One region of the Monashia sp. NPDC004114 genome, then DNA from elsewhere that is predicted to be linked to it. Evidence: predicted binding sites of a transcription regulator. Region 1 holds the regulator's gene; the other holds the start of a gene.
What was found. The regulator HrcA, encoded in region 1, represses chaperone genes, less so after heat shock. The targets are predictions, from matches to a motif close to TTNGCACTCGNNNNNNNCGAGTGCNAA.
Positions count from the first base shown of each region.

Region 2: groES (co-chaperone GroES) is a predicted target of HrcA. The motif match lies at 4,827-4,853, and genes of this name have one in related genera.

Region 1 is NZ_JBSGGK010000002.1:441,420-451,128, reverse strand. It holds gene ACWEOW_RS04840 (glycosyltransferase family 61 protein) at 1-1,516, shown strand, start outside; gene ACWEOW_RS04835 (peptidylprolyl isomerase) at 1,606-2,388, opposite strand; gene hemW (radical SAM family heme chaperone HemW) at 2,450-3,685, shown strand; gene ACWEOW_RS04825 (aldehyde dehydrogenase family protein) at 3,710-5,158, shown strand; gene ACWEOW_RS04820 (DUF3097 domain-containing protein) at 5,171-6,046, opposite strand; gene hrcA (heat-inducible transcriptional repressor HrcA) at 6,434-7,480, shown strand; gene dnaJ (molecular chaperone DnaJ) at 7,626-8,756, shown strand; gene ACWEOW_RS04805 (16S rRNA (uracil(1498)-N(3))-methyltransferase) at 8,775-9,518, shown strand; gene ACWEOW_RS04800 (Gmad2 immunoglobulin-like domain-containing protein) at 9,637-9,709, opposite strand, start outside.
Region 2 is NZ_JBSGGK010000034.1:15,642-25,350, reverse strand. It holds gene guaB (IMP dehydrogenase) at 1-345, opposite strand, end outside; gene ACWEOW_RS24940 (hypothetical protein) at 398-1,279, opposite strand; gene shbA (RNA polymerase sigma factor ShbA) at 1,276-1,851, opposite strand; gene ACWEOW_RS24930 (WhiB family transcriptional regulator) at 2,215-2,502, shown strand; gene groL (chaperonin GroEL) at 2,634-4,247, opposite strand; gene groES (co-chaperone GroES) at 4,372-4,668, opposite strand; gene ACWEOW_RS24915 (THUMP-like domain-containing protein) at 4,890-6,131, shown strand; gene ACWEOW_RS24910 (PfkB family carbohydrate kinase) at 6,204-7,025, opposite strand; gene ACWEOW_RS24905 (nucleoside hydrolase) at 7,025-8,029, opposite strand; gene ACWEOW_RS24900 (hypothetical protein) at 8,138-8,419, opposite strand; gene ACWEOW_RS24895 (glycoside hydrolase family 3 N-terminal domain-containing protein) at 8,418-9,440, shown strand; gene tsaD (tRNA (adenosine(37)-N6)-threonylcarbamoyltransferase complex transferase subunit TsaD) at 9,667-9,709, opposite strand, start outside.

The DNA of each region.
Region 1 (9,709 bases):
CCAGGCGCTGCTCTTCGAGCGGACCTACATGCACCTGCGCAAGGGCGGGGCGTTCGTTGCCCGACGCCTCGTCCCCATCGAGGCGCCGGCCACCAGGCTCCAGGGCGAGGCGGGTCCGGACGCGCCCGCCCCAGAGGCCCAGCCTGTGCCCCAGGCCCACCTCGAGCTGCCCAACGAGAACCCGACGTCCGGCCCGCCGTACGCAGGCGACCTGTGGGAGCTGTTGAGCGTGGCCCAGGAGGCGCGGACCCGCGACTACCGGGAGCTTGACCCGCTGAAGGAGCGGTACCGCGACGCGGAGGGGGTCGGACGCACCCTCGACGAGCTGCATGTGCACAGCAAGGTGCTTCGAGTGGTGAACGGCATGCGAATGGCGCCGATCCTGCGTGAGGAAGAGGTCGCGCCGGTCCTCGAGGCGCGCCCAGAGCTCGGCACGACGCTCGAGACGCAGCCGTCCTCGTCCTGGGATGCCACCTGCTCGTACGCGTCGAACCGCCCCGCCGACCCGTACGTCCGCAGGCACTTCGACGTGCCCTCGCTCGCGATCCGCAGGTACGACGGAGCTATCTGCTCGCGGGGGCAGGTGGTCACCAAGGACGACATCATCTTCCCGGACACGTTCCGACAGAACTGGATGGAACGCCTGTCCAATATCTACGTCGTCGAAGGAGGGCCCCGCTTCGGCCGGGTGCGCCGCGACCTCAGCGAGGCCTACCCACTCGACGGAGCGTGGTTCCACCTCGACTGCGAGTGGCCAGGACAGTTCGGCCATCTCATGACCGAGCAGCTGAGCCGACTGTGGGCCTGGGACAGGGTCAAGGCCCTGGAGCCGGACCTCAAGGTGCTGATCACCGTGGAGCCGGAACGCGAGCCGGCCGTTCTCGCGTCGTTCGAGATCGACATCCTCAGCACCTTCGGCATCGAGTCGGACGACGTTCACGTCTTCACAAGCCCGTGCCGGCCGCAGCGTCTGTACACCTCCACGCCGATGTTCGCGCTGTCGCGCTACGTTCACGAGGACATGGACCAGGTCTGGACGCGCGTGGGCGACCACGTCGTCAGCGGAGCCGAGCCAGGCGAGCGCCCGAGACGCCTGTTCCTGTCGCGGCCGCCGCACCTGAAGAGGTCGTGCCACAACGTGGCCGAGGTCGAGACCTTCTTCGCCGGCCAGGGGTTCACGGTCGTGCATCCGGAGACGCACGCGCTCGCTGAGCAGGTCGCGATGTTCCGTGAGGCGGAGGTCATCGCTGGGTTCGCCGGCAGCGGCCTGTTCTCCCTAGCGTTCTGCACGACCCCGAAGCGCGTCATCGCGCTCGGGCCGGACGCATACACCGCCCGAAACGAGTTCCTGATCTCGGCCGTGCGCGGGCACGACCTGACGTCTGTCTGGAGCCGCTCGGATGTGGAGCATCCGGAGGGATCGTGGACGTTCGACGCGTTCGCCTCGAGCTTCACCTTCGACTTCGACGACGAAGGCCGGTACCTCGAGCAGGTGCTCGCCCGGCTCGACGGCTGACGTCGTCGTCGCAACCACGATTCGATGTGATCCCGCGTGACATACGGTGCGGGATCACATCGAGTCCGGCGTCTCGGGGGTCTCGAGCGTCAGCGGTGGCGGGCGACGTCCACGTCGATGATGCTGATCGACAGGAACGGCGGCCCGTCCGGTCTCGTGTCCTCGCCGCCCTCGTGGGCGATGTGCTCGACGACGTCCTGCCCGGACACCACCCGTCCGATGACCGAGTAGGCGACATGGTCCGGCTCGAGAGTGAAGTCCCGGTGCACCATGAAGAACTCTCCCGAGGTGCTCGGGAAGCCGTCGCCGCGGGCCACGCCCACCGTGCCGAGCGCGTAGTGACGGTCGGCAGGAGTGTTCTCGACCGGCAGGTCGTAGCCGGGGTCGGCTCTGCTGCGGCCCGTGGGGTCACCACACTGGAGGAACGCGGTGGGTGCCTGCTTCGTCGTCAGCCGATGGCAGACACTGTCGTGCCAGTACCCGGCTCGCGCGAGCGTGACGAAGGACGCGACGCTCTTCGGGGCCGCATGCCCGTCGAGGAGCAGCCCGATGTCGCCGCAGGTGGTATGGAGCGTGACGTCCCACTCGCCGTCCTGGGCCACCGACGGGTCGGGTGCGGAGGCGAAATGGGTCGGGGACTCCTGCGGGTCGGGCGGCGCCTGACAGGCGACACCGCCGGAGGCGCCGGGTGCCGAAGGGCCAGGTTCGGAGGCACCCGGTGCACGGGCGCCCAGCACGTCGGTGTCGGAGCCCAGGGAGAGGGCGACCACGGTCATCACGAGCGCGACCATCGCACCGGCCGCAAGGAGCATGACCGTGCGGACGCTCCACCACCCGCGGTTCGGGGTCGGAGGCGGTGCCGCTTCCTCCATGGTTGGAGCGTAGGTCCACCGGCGTCCCGATCCCACCCGTGGCGCCTGAGACAATGGCCGTATGCCGCCCTCCGCCCTTCCCCACGGCGACCCCGCGCCGTCGTCGGGGGAGCTGCCCGAGTCCGCGCTTTCCGGCCTCGCGGCCACTGACCTCGGCATCTACGTCCACGTGCCGTTCTGCTCGGTGCGGTGCGGCTACTGCGACTTCAACACCTACACGCTGACCGAGCTGGGCGGGCCGGACGCCAGGGTGGGAGTCGTCAACTATGCCTCGGTGGTCGATCGCGAGCTCGACCTGGCACGGGTTGTTCTCGGACACGAGTCTCCCGTCGTATCAACGGTTTTCGTGGGTGGGGGCACCCCGACGATGCTCAGCTCGCGCGATCTCGTGACGATGCTGGACGGCATACGCTCGCGGTTCGGTCTGGCACCCGACGTCGAGGTGACCACGGAGGCGAACCCGGACTCCGTGACACCGGAGTCGCTGCGCGAGCTCGCCGAAGGCGGGTTCACACGCATCTCCGTGGGCATGCAGTCGGCCGTCCCGCACGTCCTGCGCACTCTCGACCGCACGCACAACCCGGACAATGTCGCTCGGGCCGTCGAGTCCGCGCGTGACGCGGGTCTGCAGGTGAGCGTCGACCTCATCTACGGCACACCGGGGGAGTCCCTCGACGACTGGCAGCGCAGCCTCGACACCGCCGTCGCGCTCGAGCCGGACCACATCTCGGCCTACGCACTCGTCGTGGAGGAGGGGACGAAGCTCGCCGCGCAGGTGCGCCGCGGCCTGGTGCCCGCCCCGGAGGACGACGACGAGGCCGACAAGTACGAGCTCGCCGACGACACGCTGGCACGCGCCGGCTTCGGCTGGTACGAGGTGAGCAACTGGGCGCGCTCGGAGGCGACGCGCTGCCGCCACAACGTCGCCTACTGGGCCGGGACGAACTGGTGGGGCATCGGGCCGGGCGCACACAGCCATGTCGGCGGGGTGCGCTGGTGGAACGTCAAGCACCCGAGCGCGTATGCCGCCCGGCTGGCTTCCGGGGTGTCGCCCGCTCATGCGCGCGAGACACTTTCCGCCGAGCAGCGTTACGACGAGCGGGTGCTGCTCGGCAGCAGGCTCGTGGACGGCCTGCCGATGGAGGATCTGCGAGGATCGGGCCGCACGGCCGTGGCCGGCCTCATCGCGGACGGGCTCGTCGACGGCCCGGCCGCGGTGCGGGGCGGTCGTGTCGTGCTGACCCGGCGCGGCAGACTCCTGGCTGACACCGTGGTACACCGGCTCCTCGCGGCCTGACGAGCAATGACGAAGAAGGACTTCATGACTGACACCGTTCGCACGCCCGACAGTCCGGCGGTCGACCCCAGCGACTCTCCGACCCTTGCCACGGCCGCGGTCGAGCAGGCCCGGGCGGCGTTCGACCGCGGCGTCACCAAGCCGTACGCCTGGCGGGTCGAACAGCTGCGTGCACTGCGGCGCCTCCTGGTCGAGAGGGAGACCGAGCTCGCCGAGGCGCTGCGGGACGACCTCGGCAAGGCCGGGACCGAGGCATGGGTCACCGAGATCGGCTTCGTCGTCGCCGAGATCGACCACACCCTCCGGCACCTGCGGTCGTGGCTGCGCCCGAGCCGCGTCTCGGTACCCCTGTCGCTCGTGCCGGGGCGCGCGAAGGTCGTCCGCGAGCCGCTCGGCGTGGTTCTCGTCATCGCACCGTGGAACTATCCGATCCAGCTGACCCTCACGCCCCTCGTCGGCATTCTCGCGGCCGGCAACGCCGCGGTCATCAAGCCCAGCGAGGTGGCGCCCGCGACCTCGCGTGCCATGGCGCGTCTCGTGCCGGCATACCTCGACCCAGCCGCCGTTCACGTCGTCGAGGGCGGCGTCCCCGAGACCACAGCGTTGCTGGCCGAGCGGTTCGACCACATCTTCTACACCGGCAACGGCGCGGTCGGCCGGATCGTGCTGGAGGCGGCCGCCAAGCACCTGACCCCGGTCACGCTCGAGCTCGGGGGCAAGTCACCGACCTATGTCGCCGACGACGCGGATCTCGAGGTCGCGGCCCGGCGCATCGTGTGGGGCAAGTTCACCAACGCTGGCCAGACGTGTGTGGCGCCCGACTACGTCCTTGCGTCGAGGACGACGCTAGATGCGCTGAAACCCCTGCTGGTCAAGGCGATCGGGGATCTGTACGGCGACGACCCGAGCGTCTCCGACCACTACGGCCGGATCGTCAACGACCGCCACTTCGGACGGGTCACGGCCCTCGTCGACACCGACAAGGTGGTCAGCGGCGGACGGTCGGACGCAACGAGCCGTTACCTCGAGCCCACCATCGTCGACCAGGTCTCGGGCGACGACCCCGTGATGCAGGAGGAGATCTTCGGCCCGGTGCTCCCGCTCGTCGAGGTCGCCGACGTCGACGCCGCCATCGCGTTCATCACGGCGCGGGACAAGCCGCTGGCGCTCTATGTCTTCACCGACGACGCGCAGACTCGGCACCGCTTCGTGCGCGACACATCGTCGGGTGCGCTGAACTTCAACGTGCCACTGGCGCACCTGGCCGTGCCTGGGCTGCCCTTCGGCGGAGTGGGTCCAAGTGGCATGGGGACCTACCATGGCGAGCGCTCGGTCGAGCTGTTTTCGCACACCAAAGCGGTGCTGTCGCTACCCACGAAGCCGGACCTGCTCGGCGTCGTCCAGCCGCCGTTCACCTCGGTCAAGGAGCGCGTCATCGACCTCGTGGTCTTCCCGGGCCGCCGCACGCGCTAGCCACCCCGTGGCTCAGGCCCCGGGCTCGGTGACGAAGTCGATGAGCTCCTCGACGCTCGCGAGCAGCGCGGGCTCGAGGTCCGCGTACGTGCGGACTGTCCCGAGGATGCGCTTCCACGCCAACGCGATGTCGGTCTGAGTGTCGTGCGGCCAGCCGAGCGCGTCGCAGATGCCGTGCTTCCACGAGGTGCCGCGCGGGATCACCGGCCACTGCTGCCAGCCGAGCCGCTCGGGCCGCACCGACTGCCACACGTCCACGAACGGGTGTCCGAGGATCTTCACGTGCGGGGCGATCCCAGGCAGCGCGCGCGCCTGCTCGACGAGTCGTGCCTCCTTGGTACCGGGCACGAGGTGGTCGACGAGCACGCCGAGACGTCGTCCGGGACCGGGCTGGAACTCGGCGACGATGCCGGCGAGGTCATCGACGCCGTCCATCAGCTCGACGACGACGCCTTCGACCCGAAGGTCGTCGCCCCACACCTTCTCCACGAGCTCGGCGTCGTGGCGGCCTTCGACGTAGATCCGCGAGCCGCTTGCGACGCGCGCGCGAGCCCCGTGGACGGCGACGGAGCCGCTCGCCGTGCGCGCGTCGGCGCGCCGCGCTTCGGCCAGGGCCGCCGATGCTGCCGCGACGGGTTTGGTCAGGGTGACGGGCCGTCCGTCGACGAGGAATCCCGGCCCGAGCGGGAACGCCTTGGTGCGGCCACCGCGGTCCTCGAGGTGGACCACGTGCATCCCGCCCGCCTTCTCGACCCGCACGACGGCGCCGACCCAGCCGGTCTCGACCTCCTCGACGACCAGGTCAGGCTCGGCCGGCAGGTCGACCGAGCGCCCGCGCCGGGGCGCCCGCCAGTCGCCGCCCAAGACGTCCGATCCGTAGCGATCCATGGAAGACACAAGCCCACACGGTATGCCGCGCGGACGCCGTGACCATTGACCGCCACGCGGTGGGCCCCTCCCCCTCGCTGCCCTCCGTTTGGGGGCCGGGGCGCGCAGATGGATGGTGTTTCCCGGACCTGGCCCTCCGTTTGGGGGCCGCGGCGCGCAGATGGGTGGTGTTCCCCGGACCTGGCCCTCCGTTTGGGGGCCGCGGCGCGCAGATGGGTGGTGTTCCCCGGACCTGGCCCTCCGTTTGGGGGCCGCGGCGAGGGTTTCGGGTAGGGCAGTGTCGTCGTCTGCGGCATACGGTGGGATGAAATCGGAGAACTGGACGCGGCGACGTAGACTTGGCACTCGGGTCGCGAGAGTGCCAGGCCGAGGCGAGGAGGTGTCGCGATGAGCGAGGAGCGCAAGCTGATGGTGCTGCGCGCCATCGTCCAGGACTATGTCCAGACATCCGAGCCGGTCGGCAGCAAGGCGCTCGTCGAGCGCCATCACCTCGGGGTCAGTGCCGCGACGGTTCGCAACGACATGGCACAGCTCGAGGAAGAGGGCCTGATCCACGCCCCACACACCTCTGCCGGTCGCGTGCCGACCGATGCCGGGTACCGCGTCTTCGTCGACCGGCTCAGCCAGATCAAGCCGCTCGGTGCCGGGGAGCGCCGTGCGATCTCGCACTTCCTCGAAGGCGCCGTCGACCTCGACGACGTCGTCGACCGGACGGTGCGGCTGCTGGCCAGCCTGACCCGACAGGTCGCCGTCGTGCAGTACCCATCGCTGACGCGCTCGACGGTGCGCCACATCGAGTTCGTCCCGATCGGCGCGAGCCACCTGATGATCGTCCTCATCGTCAACACCGGGCGCGTGGAGCAGCGCGTCGTCGACACCGGGCGCTCGGTCGTCGACACCGACGGTGAGGCCCTCATCGCCTGGCTGCGGAGCAAGGTCAACGACGTCGCAGCCGGGGTGCCGTTCGCGGTCGCCACGACCCAGCTGCGCCGGCTGGTCGAGGAAGCCGACGAGGCCGACCGCCCGGCGCTGGGTGCGGTGGTCTCCGCACTCGGCGACGCCCTCGCCGAGGAGCGGGAGGAGCGGGTCGTGCTCGCCGGTCAGGCCAACCTCGCCCGCGCGGCCACGGCCGACTTCTCGCGGACGATCGGGCCCATCCTCGAGGCCCTCGAGGAGCACGTCACGCTGCTGCGCCTGCTCGGCCAGCTCGGCGACGACCCGGAGCTGGTCTCCGTGCGAATCGGCTCAGAGAACCCTGTCACCGGGCTCCAGACCACCTCGCTCGTGTCGATGGGGTACGGCTCCGGCAGCGAGCGCATTGCAAGCCTCGGTGTCCTCGGCCCGACCCGCATGGACTACCCCACGACGATGGCAACGGTGCGCGCCGTCGCGCGCTACGTGTCCGAGGTCCTCGACGACAACCGCTCGACCTGACCGTGCCGACAGCGCAGCCCATCCGCCACCGCTACCCAGCATCAGCCCCAACAGCCCGAAACCAGCCTTGACCTCCGATCCTGACCGACACCGACGCGAGCCGCGCCTGCACGGCCCGAACGCCACGCACTGAAGGAACACCCGCTTGAACGACTACTACGCCGTCCTCGGTGTCTCCCGCGACGCAAGTCAGGAGGAGATCAAGAAGGCCTACCGCCGGCTTGCCCGCAAGCTCCATCCGGACGTCAACCCCGGCCCGGAGGCTGAGGAGGAGTTCAAGCGGGTCTCGCAGGCCTACGAGGTGCTGTCGGACCCGCAGAAGCGTCGCTCCTTCGACCTCGGTGCCGACCCGTTCGCGACCGCTGGCGGCGGCTTCGGCGCCGGCGCGGGCTTCTCCTTCAGCGACGTCATGGACGCCTTCTTCGGAGCCGGCGCAGCCGCCGGCAGCCGTGGTCCGCGGTCGCGGGTCCAGCGCGGTCAGGACGCACTCGTGCGGCTCGACATCGACCTCGCCAAGGCGGTCTTCGGCTCCGAGGAGGAGCTGACCCTCGACACCGCGATCGGCTGCGTCCGCTGCGGCGGCGACGGCGCCGAGCCCGGCACGGGCCGGCAGACGTGTGGCATCTGCCACGGCGCGGGCGAGGTGCAGCAGGTCCAGCGCAGCTTCCTCGGCCAGGTGATGACCTCGCGCCCCTGTGTCAACTGCCAGGGCTACGGCACCGTCCTCACCGACCCGTGCCACGACTGCTCCGGCGACGGCCGGGTCCGCACCCGGCGCACGCTCAAGCTCAAGGTGCCGGCCGGCGTCGACACCGGCACCCGCATCCAGCTCACCGGCGAGGGTGAGGCCGGGCCCGGCAACGGCCCCAAGGCCGACCTGTACGTCGAGATCCGCGTGCTCAACCACGACACGTTCACCCGGCGCGCGGACGACCTGCACTGCAGCGTCGAGCTGCCGATGGCGGCGGCTGCGCTCGGCACGACCGTGAAGCTCTCCACCTTCGACGGCATGCAGGACCTCGAGATCCGCCCGGGCACCCAGAGCGGCGATGTCCTGACCCTTCGCGGGCTCGGCGTCACGCACCTGCGCCACGGCGGCCGCGGTGACCTGCTCGTGCACGCCACGGTGCAGACCCCGACGCGGCTGACCGAGGAGCAGCAGGAGCTGCTGCGTCAGTTCGCGGCGCTTCGGGGCGAGGAGCGTCCGGAGGGCCGATTGACGCCCGCGAACAAAGGCCTCTTCGGCAAGCTGCGCGACGCGTTCAAGGACAAGTGAGCGCTCGGTGAGCACCCCGTGACCCATCAGCTGTTTCTGGCCGGGCGCGAGGTCGTCGCGGAGGCGGCCGTGGGCTCGACCCTGGTGCTCGATGGTGATGAAGGCAGGCATGCTGCCGCGGTCGTGCGGATCAAGCCGGGGGAGCGGTTCTTCGTCGCGGACGGCGCTGGGCGTCGGGCCCTCGTCGAAGCGGCATACGTCGACCGCGCGAGCGTCCGGGGAGTGGTGGTCTCGCTGAGTGAGGAGCCCGAGCCCGCCCCCAGGCTCGTGCTCGTGCAGGCGCTCGCCAAGGGCGACCGGGACGAGCAGGCGGTCGAGGCCGCCACAGAGCTCGGCGTCGACGAGGTGGTGCCTTGGCAGGCGGAGCGTTCCGTGGTCGTGTGGCGCGGCGAGCGGGCGGCGAAGTCGCTCGCCAAGTGGGAGGCCGTGGTGACCCGGGCGACCAAGCAGTCCCGCCGCGCCCGTATGCCGCTGACGGCGCCCGCGGTCAACCTCACGTCGCTCGTCGGTCGGGTGGGCGCCGCGGCCCTGACCCTGGTGCTGCACGAGGACGCGAGCGAGGCCCTTGCTGACGTGCGGCTTCCGGACGGTGGCGATGTGCTGGTCGTCGTCGGTCCGGAAGGCGGCATCACCGACCGTGAGATCGAGGCGCTGACCGAGGCCGGGGCCCACCTGGTGCGCCTCGGTCGCACCATCCTGCGCGCGTCGTCGGCCGGTCCCGCCGCTCTGGCCGTGCTCAGCGCCCAGTCCCGCTGGCGCTGACTTCCGCAACACACCGAGCAGTCGCAAACCATGACAGTAATAACCGTCGAACCTTGCGACTGCCCGGTGTGTTGCCGGGGAGGGGGCCGCGCGGAGCCCGCGTGGTGCAGGCGCGGGGTCAGCGGACGGTGAAGGGGATTCGCTGCTCGGCGGTGACGGACCCGTCCTTGGCGCTCGACTCGTAGACGCGG
Region 2 (9,709 bases), on a different contig from region 1:
CTCGAGCGTGGCGTCGGGGCCGATCGTGATCGGGTTGGAGATCATGCCGGTCTGGGTGCGCTTGACGAGGTCGACCTGGTAGGCCTGGTCGGCGATCGACAGGTTGCGGTGCAGCACCCCGAGCCCGCCCTGGCGAGCCATCGCGATCGCCATGCGCGCCTCGGTGACCGTGTCCATCGCCGCGGACACCAGCGGGCTGCGGATCGACAGCTCCCGCGTCAGGCGAGTCGTGGTGTCGATGTCGGCCGGCGCGAGGTCGCTGTACCCCGGAAGGAGCAGGACATCGTCGTACGTCAGACCCATCGTGGCGAAAGCGGCGGGCACATCTGACGATCCGAGACTCATTGCCCAATTCTAAGGGCTCTGCCGAGTGCCTCTGGACGGCGCCGCGGTCTGGCTACGGCGTGGAGGGCGGGGTCGTCGGCGCGGTGGGGCTTTTCGCAACGCGGTCAGTCGGCGGCGGAGGGGGTGTCGGCGCGAGGAGCGGACGCCCGCTGGCGGTCGGTGTGCCGGTTGCTGTGGGGGTCGGGGTCGGTGTGGGGGTCGGGGTGCCGGTAGGGGGTACGACGTTCTTGTCCTTGGTGGTGCCCTGCCCACCTTGGCTGTCGCCGTCGCCGTCGCCGCTGCCCGGGTCGGTCGCGGTCCCGGTCGGGGTGCTGGTCGGCGTGTCGCCACCCTGCGAGCCGGCGTTCGCATTGCCGTCGGAGTTGCCGCCCTGGGTCGCTCCCCAGGCGTTGCCGTTGTTGCCGGTCACCCCGGCAGCGCCACCCTGGGCGACGCCGTCGGAGGCGCCGCCGAGCGCGACGGCAAGGCCGCCGGACGCTTCCGCGGCTGCGACGACGGAGGCAGGCAGCAGCACGATCGTGCCGTCGGGCTGGCGGTAGAGCACGAGGCCGCGCGCCTCGGTCGTGCCGGAGGTCTGCGGCAGGCCGAGCCGGGTCAGCAGCCCGCTCGGGGCGTCGCTGTGCGCGCTCTGCTCCATCTTCTGCTCGATGCGGGCCCGGTCGGCCGGGCTGAGCCCACGTGAGGGCAGCGTGACCGCAGCGGCGACACCGGCGCCGGATGCGGCAACCGCCAGCGCCGCGAACGCGCCGACGTAGCGGTGCTTCCGTCCCACCTTCCGGCGTCCCGTGTGGGCCGGCAGCGGGGTGTCGGCGTTGGCGGCGAGCGCGCTGAGCAGGACGGCGACGGGCTCGCCACCGGCGTCCCGACGGGCAGCGAGGTGGTCGAGCAGCAGGTCGTCGGCGGCGAGGTCGCTCATCGGGAACAGGTCGGTCATGCGACGACACCTGCCTCGACGGCGGCGATCATGGCGCGCAGCTTGGTCAGGGCACGGTGCTGGGCGACCCGGACCGCACCCGGAGACATCCCGAGGGCCGCAGCCGTCTCGTCGGTCGACATGCCGACGGCCACCCGGAGCGTGAGGATCTCGCGCTGCTGCGACGGCAGCTGCTGCATGAGCGACATCGCGGCCGCGGCCTCGTCGCGCATGACCGCGACCGACTCGGGTGACGGGCTGTCGTCGGGTCCGTCCGGGATGGTCTCCACCGGCGCGGGGCCCCGCATCGCGGCGCGCTGGGCGTCGGCGAGCTTGCGGGAGGTGATGGTGTAGACGAAGGCCTCGAAGGGCAGGCCGCGCTCCTCATAGGTCGGCAAGGCCGTCATGACAGCCATGCACACCTCCTGAGCGACGTCCTGGGCAGTGTCCTCGGCGCCGAAACGACCGAGCCGGACGCGGGAGTACCTCAGGGCCATGTCCCTGATGCGCACCAGCAACGCGTCACGCGCATGGGTGTCGCGCGTAGCAGCCGCCGCCAGCTCACGCAGCGATGGAGCGTCCACCCGCTCCATCGCGCTCACACCCCCGTGCGTTACGGAGGCGGGACTGGACCAACCAGGACCCATCTGAGCTCTCGCCCCCCGAACTCCCGTTTGGACTGCCGGCGTCACGTTCGCGCCGCCGCTGGCGCTCCCACAAGTCGATCATGCTAGTGCGTGCAGGCCGCCTGCGGGCCCCAAAGGCACCCGAACCGTCCTGGACCGAGCATGCCATCCACATGGGAATTCTTGAACAAGTCTTGAAGATTCCGCTCTTTATCCGTGGTGGATCGTCCGGTTAGCGTCAATTCCGCAGACCCCTCCCGAAGAAGATCACGCGAGCCGGGGCCTGAAGGACGAACGGCGGACCACCCGCCCCATCTGAAAGACGAGCTCATGGCAGAGATCACCCGCCTCCCCGGCCCCGTCGCCGACCTGTGGGAGTGGCAGCTGGACGGAGCCTGCCGAGGCGTCAGCCCGGAGGTCTTCTTCCACCCGGAGGGCGAGCGCGGGCCCCGCCGGCGCAACCGCGACGCGGAGGCCAAGGCGGTCTGCGCCGGCTGTCCCGTCGTCACCGAGTGCCGCTCCCATGCCCTGGAGGTGCGTGAGCCCTACGGCGTCTGGGGTGGCCTCACCGAGGCCGAGCGTGAGCTGCTCCTCGGCGACATCCAGGAGGCCTCCTGACCTCCGGCTGAGCCTCAAGGGCCCTCGGCCGACCGTGAGCTGTGACGGGGTCACGGACGCCGAGACGCGAGCGAGGACCGCTCCCGTTCGGGGGAGCGGTCCTCGCTGCTGCTAGAGGTATGCCGGCCGGCTCAGTGGCCGTGGCCGTGCCCGTGGCCGCCGGCCTCGGGCTCCTCCTCCGGCTTGTCCACGACGAGCGTGTCGGTCGTCAGGATCATCGAGGCGATCGACTCGGCGTTGCGCAGGGCCGAGCGGGTCACCTTGACCGGGTCGATGACGCCGGCGCCCACGAGGTCGCCGTACTCGCCCGTCGCCGCGTTGAGGCCCTGGCCGAGCGGGAGCTCGGCGACCTTGGAGGTGACGACGTAGCCCTGGAGGCCGGCGTTCTCGGCGATCCAGCGCAGCGGCTCCTGGACGGCCTTGCGGACGATCGAGGCACCGGTGGCCTCGTCACCCGTCAGGTCGAGACCGTCGATGACCGTGGCCGCGTGGATGAGCGCTGTGCCGCCGCCGGCGACGATGCCCTCCTCGATCGCGGCGCGCGTGGCCGAGATGGCGTCCTCGATGCGGTGCTTCTTCTCCTTGAGCTCCACCTCGGTGTGCGCGCCGACCTTGATGACGCAGACGCCGCCGGCCAGCTTGGCGAGACGCTCCTGGAGCTTCTCGCGGTCCCAGTCGGAGTCGGTGCGCTCGATCTCGGCCTTGATCTGGTTGACGCGGCCTGCGACCTCGGACTGGTCGCCCGCGCCGTCGATGATCGTCGTGGCGTCCTTGGTCAGCACGACGCGACGGGCCTGGCCGAGCACGGTCAGGTCGGCCTGGTCGAGCTTGAGGCCGACCTCCTCGGCGATGACCTGGCCGCCGGTGAGCACGGCGATGTCCTGGAGCATCGCCTTGCGGCGGTCGCCGAAGCCGGGCGCCTTGACCGCGGCGACGTTGAACGTGCCGCGGATCTTGTTGACGACGAGCGTGGACAGGGCCTCGCCCTCGACGTCCTCGGCGATGATGAGCAGCGGCTTGCCCGACTGGACAACCTTCTCGAGCACCGGGAGCACCTCGGCGACCGAGCTGATCTTGCCCTGGTTGATCAGGACGTAGGCGTCCTCGAGGATCGTCTCCATGCGCTCGGTGTCGGTGACGAAGTAGGCCGACAGGTAGCCCTTGTCGAACTGCATGCCCTCGGTGAACTCGAGCTCGGTGGCGGTGGTCGAGGACTCCTCGACCGTGATGACGCCGTCCTTGCCGACCTTGTCGAACGCCTCGCCGATGAGACCGCCGAGGGTGGCGTCCTGAGCCGAGAGGGTGGCGACCGAGGCGATCTCGTCCTTGCCCTCGACGTCGCGAGCGTTGCGCAGCAGCTCGTCGTTGACGGCGGTGACGGCCTTGTCCATGCCGCGCTTGAGCGCGGCGGGGGCGGCACCGGCCGCGACGTTGCGCAGGCCTTCCTTGACCATCGCCTGGGCGAGCACGGTCGCGGTCGTCGTGCCGTCGCCGGCGACGTCGTTGGTCTTGGTGGCGACCTCCTTGGCGAGCTGCGCGCCGAGGTTCTCGTAGGCGTCCTCCAGCTCGATCTCACGAGCGATGGTCACGCCGTCGTTCGTGATCGTGGGGGCGCCCCACTTCTTGTCGATGACGACGTTGCGGCCCTTGGGGCCGAGCGTCACCTTGACGGCGTTGGCGAGCGCGTCGACGCCTCGCTCCAGCGACTTGCGGGCGGAGTCGTCGAACTCCAGCATCTTGGCCATGGTGTTCCTTCTGCTCGTGGATTGAGCGGATCAGCGAATTGCGTTGTGGCTTAAGCAGACGCACCCCGGCGAAACCCCGACGGGGCCCACCGGGGTGCGTTCACGGCATACGGGGTGACAGGGGTCAGCCGACGATCGCGAGAACGTCGCGCGCGGAGAGGATCAGGAACTCCTCGCCGCCGTACTTGACCTCGGTGCCGCCGTACTTGCTGTAGATGACCTTGTCGCCGACCTTGATGTCGAGCGGCACGCGCTCGTCGCCGTCCTCGTTCCAGCGGCCGGGGCCGACAGCGAGGACCTCGCCCTCCTGCGGCTTCTCCTTGGCGGTGTCGGGGATGACGAGGCCGGACGCGGTGGTCTGCTCGGCCTCGAGGGACTTGACGACGATGCGGTCTTCGAGCGGCTTGATGGAAACCGACACGGTGGTGACCTTCCCTTCGGGACAGTCGGGGTGACTTCCGGTGACTACGGACGTAGGGCTCTTCGTGGCTGGCCGCCGTCGCGGGGGTCGACCGCCCTGAAGAGGGCGCTGGCACTTTCGAGGTGAGAGTGCCAACAAGAAGAAATCTAGGTATGCCGTTAGCACTCGGTCAAGTCGAGTGCCAGATTTGGCCTTCGGCGCCCACTTGGCAGGATGGGCGCATGGACGCCGCGATGGTCGACCGCCTGGCCACAGGCGAGGGCTGGGCGCTGCTGCAGTCCCTGCCACCGTACGACCAGGCGACCTCGCTCCAGCTCCAGGGGCGGCTCCGCGACGCTGGCTACGCACCCGACCTCGTCGCCGCCGCGATGACGCAGTCGCGGCTGCGGGCCCGCGGCGCCGAGAAGTTCGGCCAGTTCGCCGACGGGATGCTCTTCACCGCCGACGGCCTCGAGCAGTCGACCCGCCTGGCCATCGCCGCCCGCCACGCACACCGGTACGCCGCGGCCGGGGTCCGCGAGGTCTACGACCTCGGCTGCGGGCTCGGCGCCGACGCCATGGCGTTCGCCGGGCTGGACCTCACCGTGCGGGGCGTGGACGCCGACGAGGCGACGGCGCGGATCGCCGCGGTGAACCTCCGTCACTGGCCCTCGGCACGCGTCACCCACGCACGCGCCGAGGACGTGCGGCTCCCCGAGGGAGAGGGACGGCGCCACCTGGGCCTGTGGCTCGACCCCGCGCGGCGGGTGACCGGCGTCGCCGACATCCACGGCCGCACCAAGCGCGTGTTCTCGCTCGACGCGATCTCGCCGTCGTGGCCCGAGGTGCTCACCTATGCCGACCAGGTCGCCGCCACCGGCGCCAAGCTCTCGCCGTCCTTCCCCCACGGTGCGATCCCGCCGGGCGCTGAGGCCCAGTGGACGTCCTGGCACGGCGAGGTGCTCGAGTGCGCGATCTGGTGGGGCCCGCTCGCCACCACGGCCGGGCGCACGGCCGCGGTCTGCACCGAGGCCCAGACGAGCGTCGTCACCCAGGGCGAGGCAGAGGTCGCGGACGGGCAGCCAGGCCTGGCGTCGGTCCACGAGCTGGCCGAGTGGCTCTACGAGCCCGACCGGGCCGTGGTCCGCGCCGGCCTCACCGGCGCGCTCGTGTCCGCGGTCGACGGTGCCGAGCTGGCGGCCGGGGTCGGCTACGTCACGAGCGGGGCGGCATACGACCTCCCGTGGGCGCGGCGCTTCCGCATCGTCGAGGCGATGCCGTTCTCGACCAAGCGCCTCGCCCGATGGCTGCGCGACCACGGGTACGACCGCGTGACGGTCAAGAAGCGCGGCGTCACGGTCGACCCGGACGCGCTGCGAAGACAGCTCAAGATGACCGGCCGCGGCAAGGGTGGCTCGGAGGCGACGCTGGTGGTCACCCGCGCCGGGGCGACCCAGGTCGCGCTCGTCGTCACCCCTACTTGACCTCAGCAGCCCACCACCCTCCTCGGCACCGACCGCGGCGCGCGAGAGAACGCCGAGTTCGGTGGGGGCCGGTCAGAGCGCGGCGTCGGGCTGGGCTCCGGTCCAGCGGACGGCGGCAGCGCCGGCCGCATTGGCTGCGGCGAGCGCCGTGCGGCGGTCCGCGCCCGCTGCGAGGGCGGCCGCGAGCGCGCCGCAGAAGGCGTCACCGGCACCCACGGTGTCGCCGATCTCGGCGTCCGGCACGGGTATGCCGTAGACCCGCTCCCCGTCCCAGCTGGCCCCCGCGCCCCCGAACGTCACCAGCAGGGACGTGGGCACGAGATCCGAGTCGGCGAGCAGCTTCATCTCGGACTCGTTGACGACGACGGGGTCGGCGAGCGCGATCACGTCGTGCGGCAGGGCCGCATACGGCGCCAGGTTGAGCACGACGCGCGCGCCGGCCTCGTGAGCCGCCCGCGCCGCCTCGGCGACGGTGGTGAGGGGCACCTCGAGCGAGAAGAGGACGACGTCGCCTGGTCCGGCGCCGAGGTGCCGGGGGACCGGGTCGAGGGCGGCGTTGGCGCCGGCGACAACGATGATCGAGTTCTCCCCCGCCTGGTCGACGGTGATCAGCGCCGTCCCGGTCGGGAGTGCGTCCTCGCGGGCGGCACGCACGCCGACGCCGGCGGCCTCGAGGCGGGCCACGTACGCCGCGCCCGGTTCGTCCTGCCCGACACTCGCGACCATCGTCACGTCGGCGCCGTCGCGTCGAGCCGCCATCGCCTGGTTGCCGCCCTTGCCGCCCGCGAACCGACCACCAGGCTGCCCGAGGACGGTCTCACCAGGAAGGGGGTGCCGCTCGACGCGCGTCACGACGTCGACGTTGAGCGACCCGACGACGATGACCCGGCCCATCAGCGGGTCTCGACCGGCGAGTCGTCCCCGAGACGGCCGAGGAGCGTGTCCCGCCAGAGCCTCGAGTAGCGCTCGCCGTCGACCTGGAGCGCGACGTGGATCCGGACGGGCGCCTCGCCGTGCGGGTCGTGCTTGATCGCCCCCCGCCAGTCGCGACGGTCCACGATCGTGCGTCCGCGCGACCAGGTGCCGGCGAGCTCCACACGGATCGGGAGCGTCTCGCAGGTGAGCGCGTCCCGGTCCACGACCGCACACACGGCACCCGCGTCACCGATCGAGGCGACCTCACCGTCGAGGCGCTTTCGCTGGAAGTCCATGAGGCGCCCGCCGAGCTCGGCCGGTCGGCGGCCGCCGACCGCGACGAGCTCGGCGGCCTGCTCGGAGCTGACCGTCGGGCCGTAGAAGACGTCGAGGCCGTACATCGTGACCTCGATGCCGAGATCCGCGGCAGCGTCGAGCGCGATCGCCGCGGACTCCGGGTCGTGGAAGACGTTGAACTCCGCGGAGGCCGTCGCATTCCCGACGTTGGCCGCTCCGCCCATGAAGATGATCTCCGAGATCCCTTGTGCCACATCGGGATACGTCCGGAGCAGGAGTGCGATGTTGGTCAGCGGCGCGAGGGGCACGAGCGTGACCGGGCGGCCGTCGGTAGCGGCCTGACGGCATACGTCGCGGAGCATCTCGACCGCGTGGCGCGGGTCTGGCGTGAGGGACGGCGCCGGCCAGCCGAGGTCGCCCATCCCGTCGTCACCGTGCACGTGACGGGCATGGAAGGGCGGCTCCAGGAGCGGGCGCTCGGCGCCCCGGGCCACCGGCACATCGGCACGTCCGGCCACCTCGAGGGTCAGCAGCGTGTTGCGCACCACGTCGTCGACGGGCGCATTGCCGCCGACGCACGACACGGCACGCAGGTCCAGCGCCGGGTGAAGGGCGGCGAACAGGAGGGCACAGGCGTCGTCGACGCCCGTGTCGACGTCGAGCACGATGGGGATCTGAGTGGTCACGTCCGCAACGTATCGCGCCCCCACTCCCGGCGGCCCCTCCCAGCCCGCCGTCAGCGATGGGTCAGGTGCTCCCAGCAGATCGGGTTAGGGTCGTAACGTGCCTGTGCATCAACGTCGCCCGCGCCGTCGTCGACCCAGCCGCCTCTGGCCGGCCGTGGTCGTCGTGGGGTTGACGATGCTCGCGGCAGCCTGCTCGTCCACCCCGCCCGAGGCCGGCGCGTCGAGCTCGTCCGTGCCCGGCAGCACGAGCGCCGGCGGACCGACGTCCTCGACCGTCCCCACCGTCCCGCCCTCGTCCGCAGCGCCGCACACGTCGACCAGTACGCCCCCTCCAGCGACGACGGCGCCCGTCACGCCGGTCTCGTGCGCGACCCGGATCGTCGACGGCATGAGCGCCGGCGAGCGCGCCGGACAGCTGATCATGGTCGGTCTCGACCACGGGGCCGCGCGCGGAAGCCTCGACTCGCTCGTGACGAGCCGGCACCTCGGCGGCATCATCCTGCTCGGCGGCTGGCACGACGGGGCGGCGTCCGTGCGTGCGACGACCCACCACCTCGCGGGGCTCGCGTCCGACAAGGCGACCGCCGGCCTGGGACTGCTGCTCGCGGCAGACCAGGAGGGCGGCGCGGTGCAGCAGCTCCAAGGGGCCGGCTTCAGCGACATGCCCTCCGCGCGGCGGCAGAACGCCGAGGGTCCGAGCGCACTCACCGCCGACGCCACGATCTGGGCCGGAGAGCTTCGCCGGGCCGGCATCAACGTCAACCTCGCCCCGGTCGCGGACACCGTCCCGGCGTCGATCGGCACGGCCAACCAGCCGATCGGGCGCTACTTCCGCAACTTCTCCAGCGACCCGGACCGCAACTCCGCGATGGTGAGCGCCTTCATCGCCGGCATGCGCGCCGGTGGCATCGCCTCCACTGTCAAGCACTTCCCAGGCCTCGGCCGGATCACCGGCAACACCGACGTCACCTCGACCGGGATCACCGACCGTGTCACGACCATGGACAGCGACTACCTCGAGCCGTTCCGCACCGGTATCCAGGACGGGGTCGAGATGGTCATGGTGGGCTCGGCGATCTACAGCCGGATCGACCCCGGCACCAACGCCGTCTTCTCCAAGCGCGTCATCACGGACCTGCTGCGTGACCGGCTGTCCTACGACGGCGTCGTCGTCACGGACGATGTCGGGGCGGCCGAGGCCGTCGCCGACGTCCCGGTCGGTCAGCGCGCGACCCGGTTCGTGCGGGCAGGTGGAGACATCATCCTCACCGCGCGGCCCTCGACCGTGCCCGCGATGCACGACGCGCTGACCCAGGCCATGCGGTCCGACCCGGCGTTCGCAGCCAAGGTCCAGGCGGCGGTCACCCGCGTGGTCGGCCTCAAGCTCCAGATGGGCCTCGCCCACTGCTGACCTGGCGCCCGAACTGCGCCCGGGCGACCTTGCGCGCCGAAGACCTCCTGGGGTCCGCACGGGCGCCGCGGCCCCCAAGTGGAGGGGTATGCCTGCTCGTGACCACCCACACGGGCGCCGCGGCCCCCAAGTGGAGGGGTATGCCTGCTCGTGACCACCCACACGGGCGCCGCGGCCCCGATGTGGTGTGGCGGGGGGGCTCGGAGGATGGTCGGGTTGTCGGGGGTCAGGCCTGGACCAGCGTGACCGGCATGGACGAGTCGGTCGGG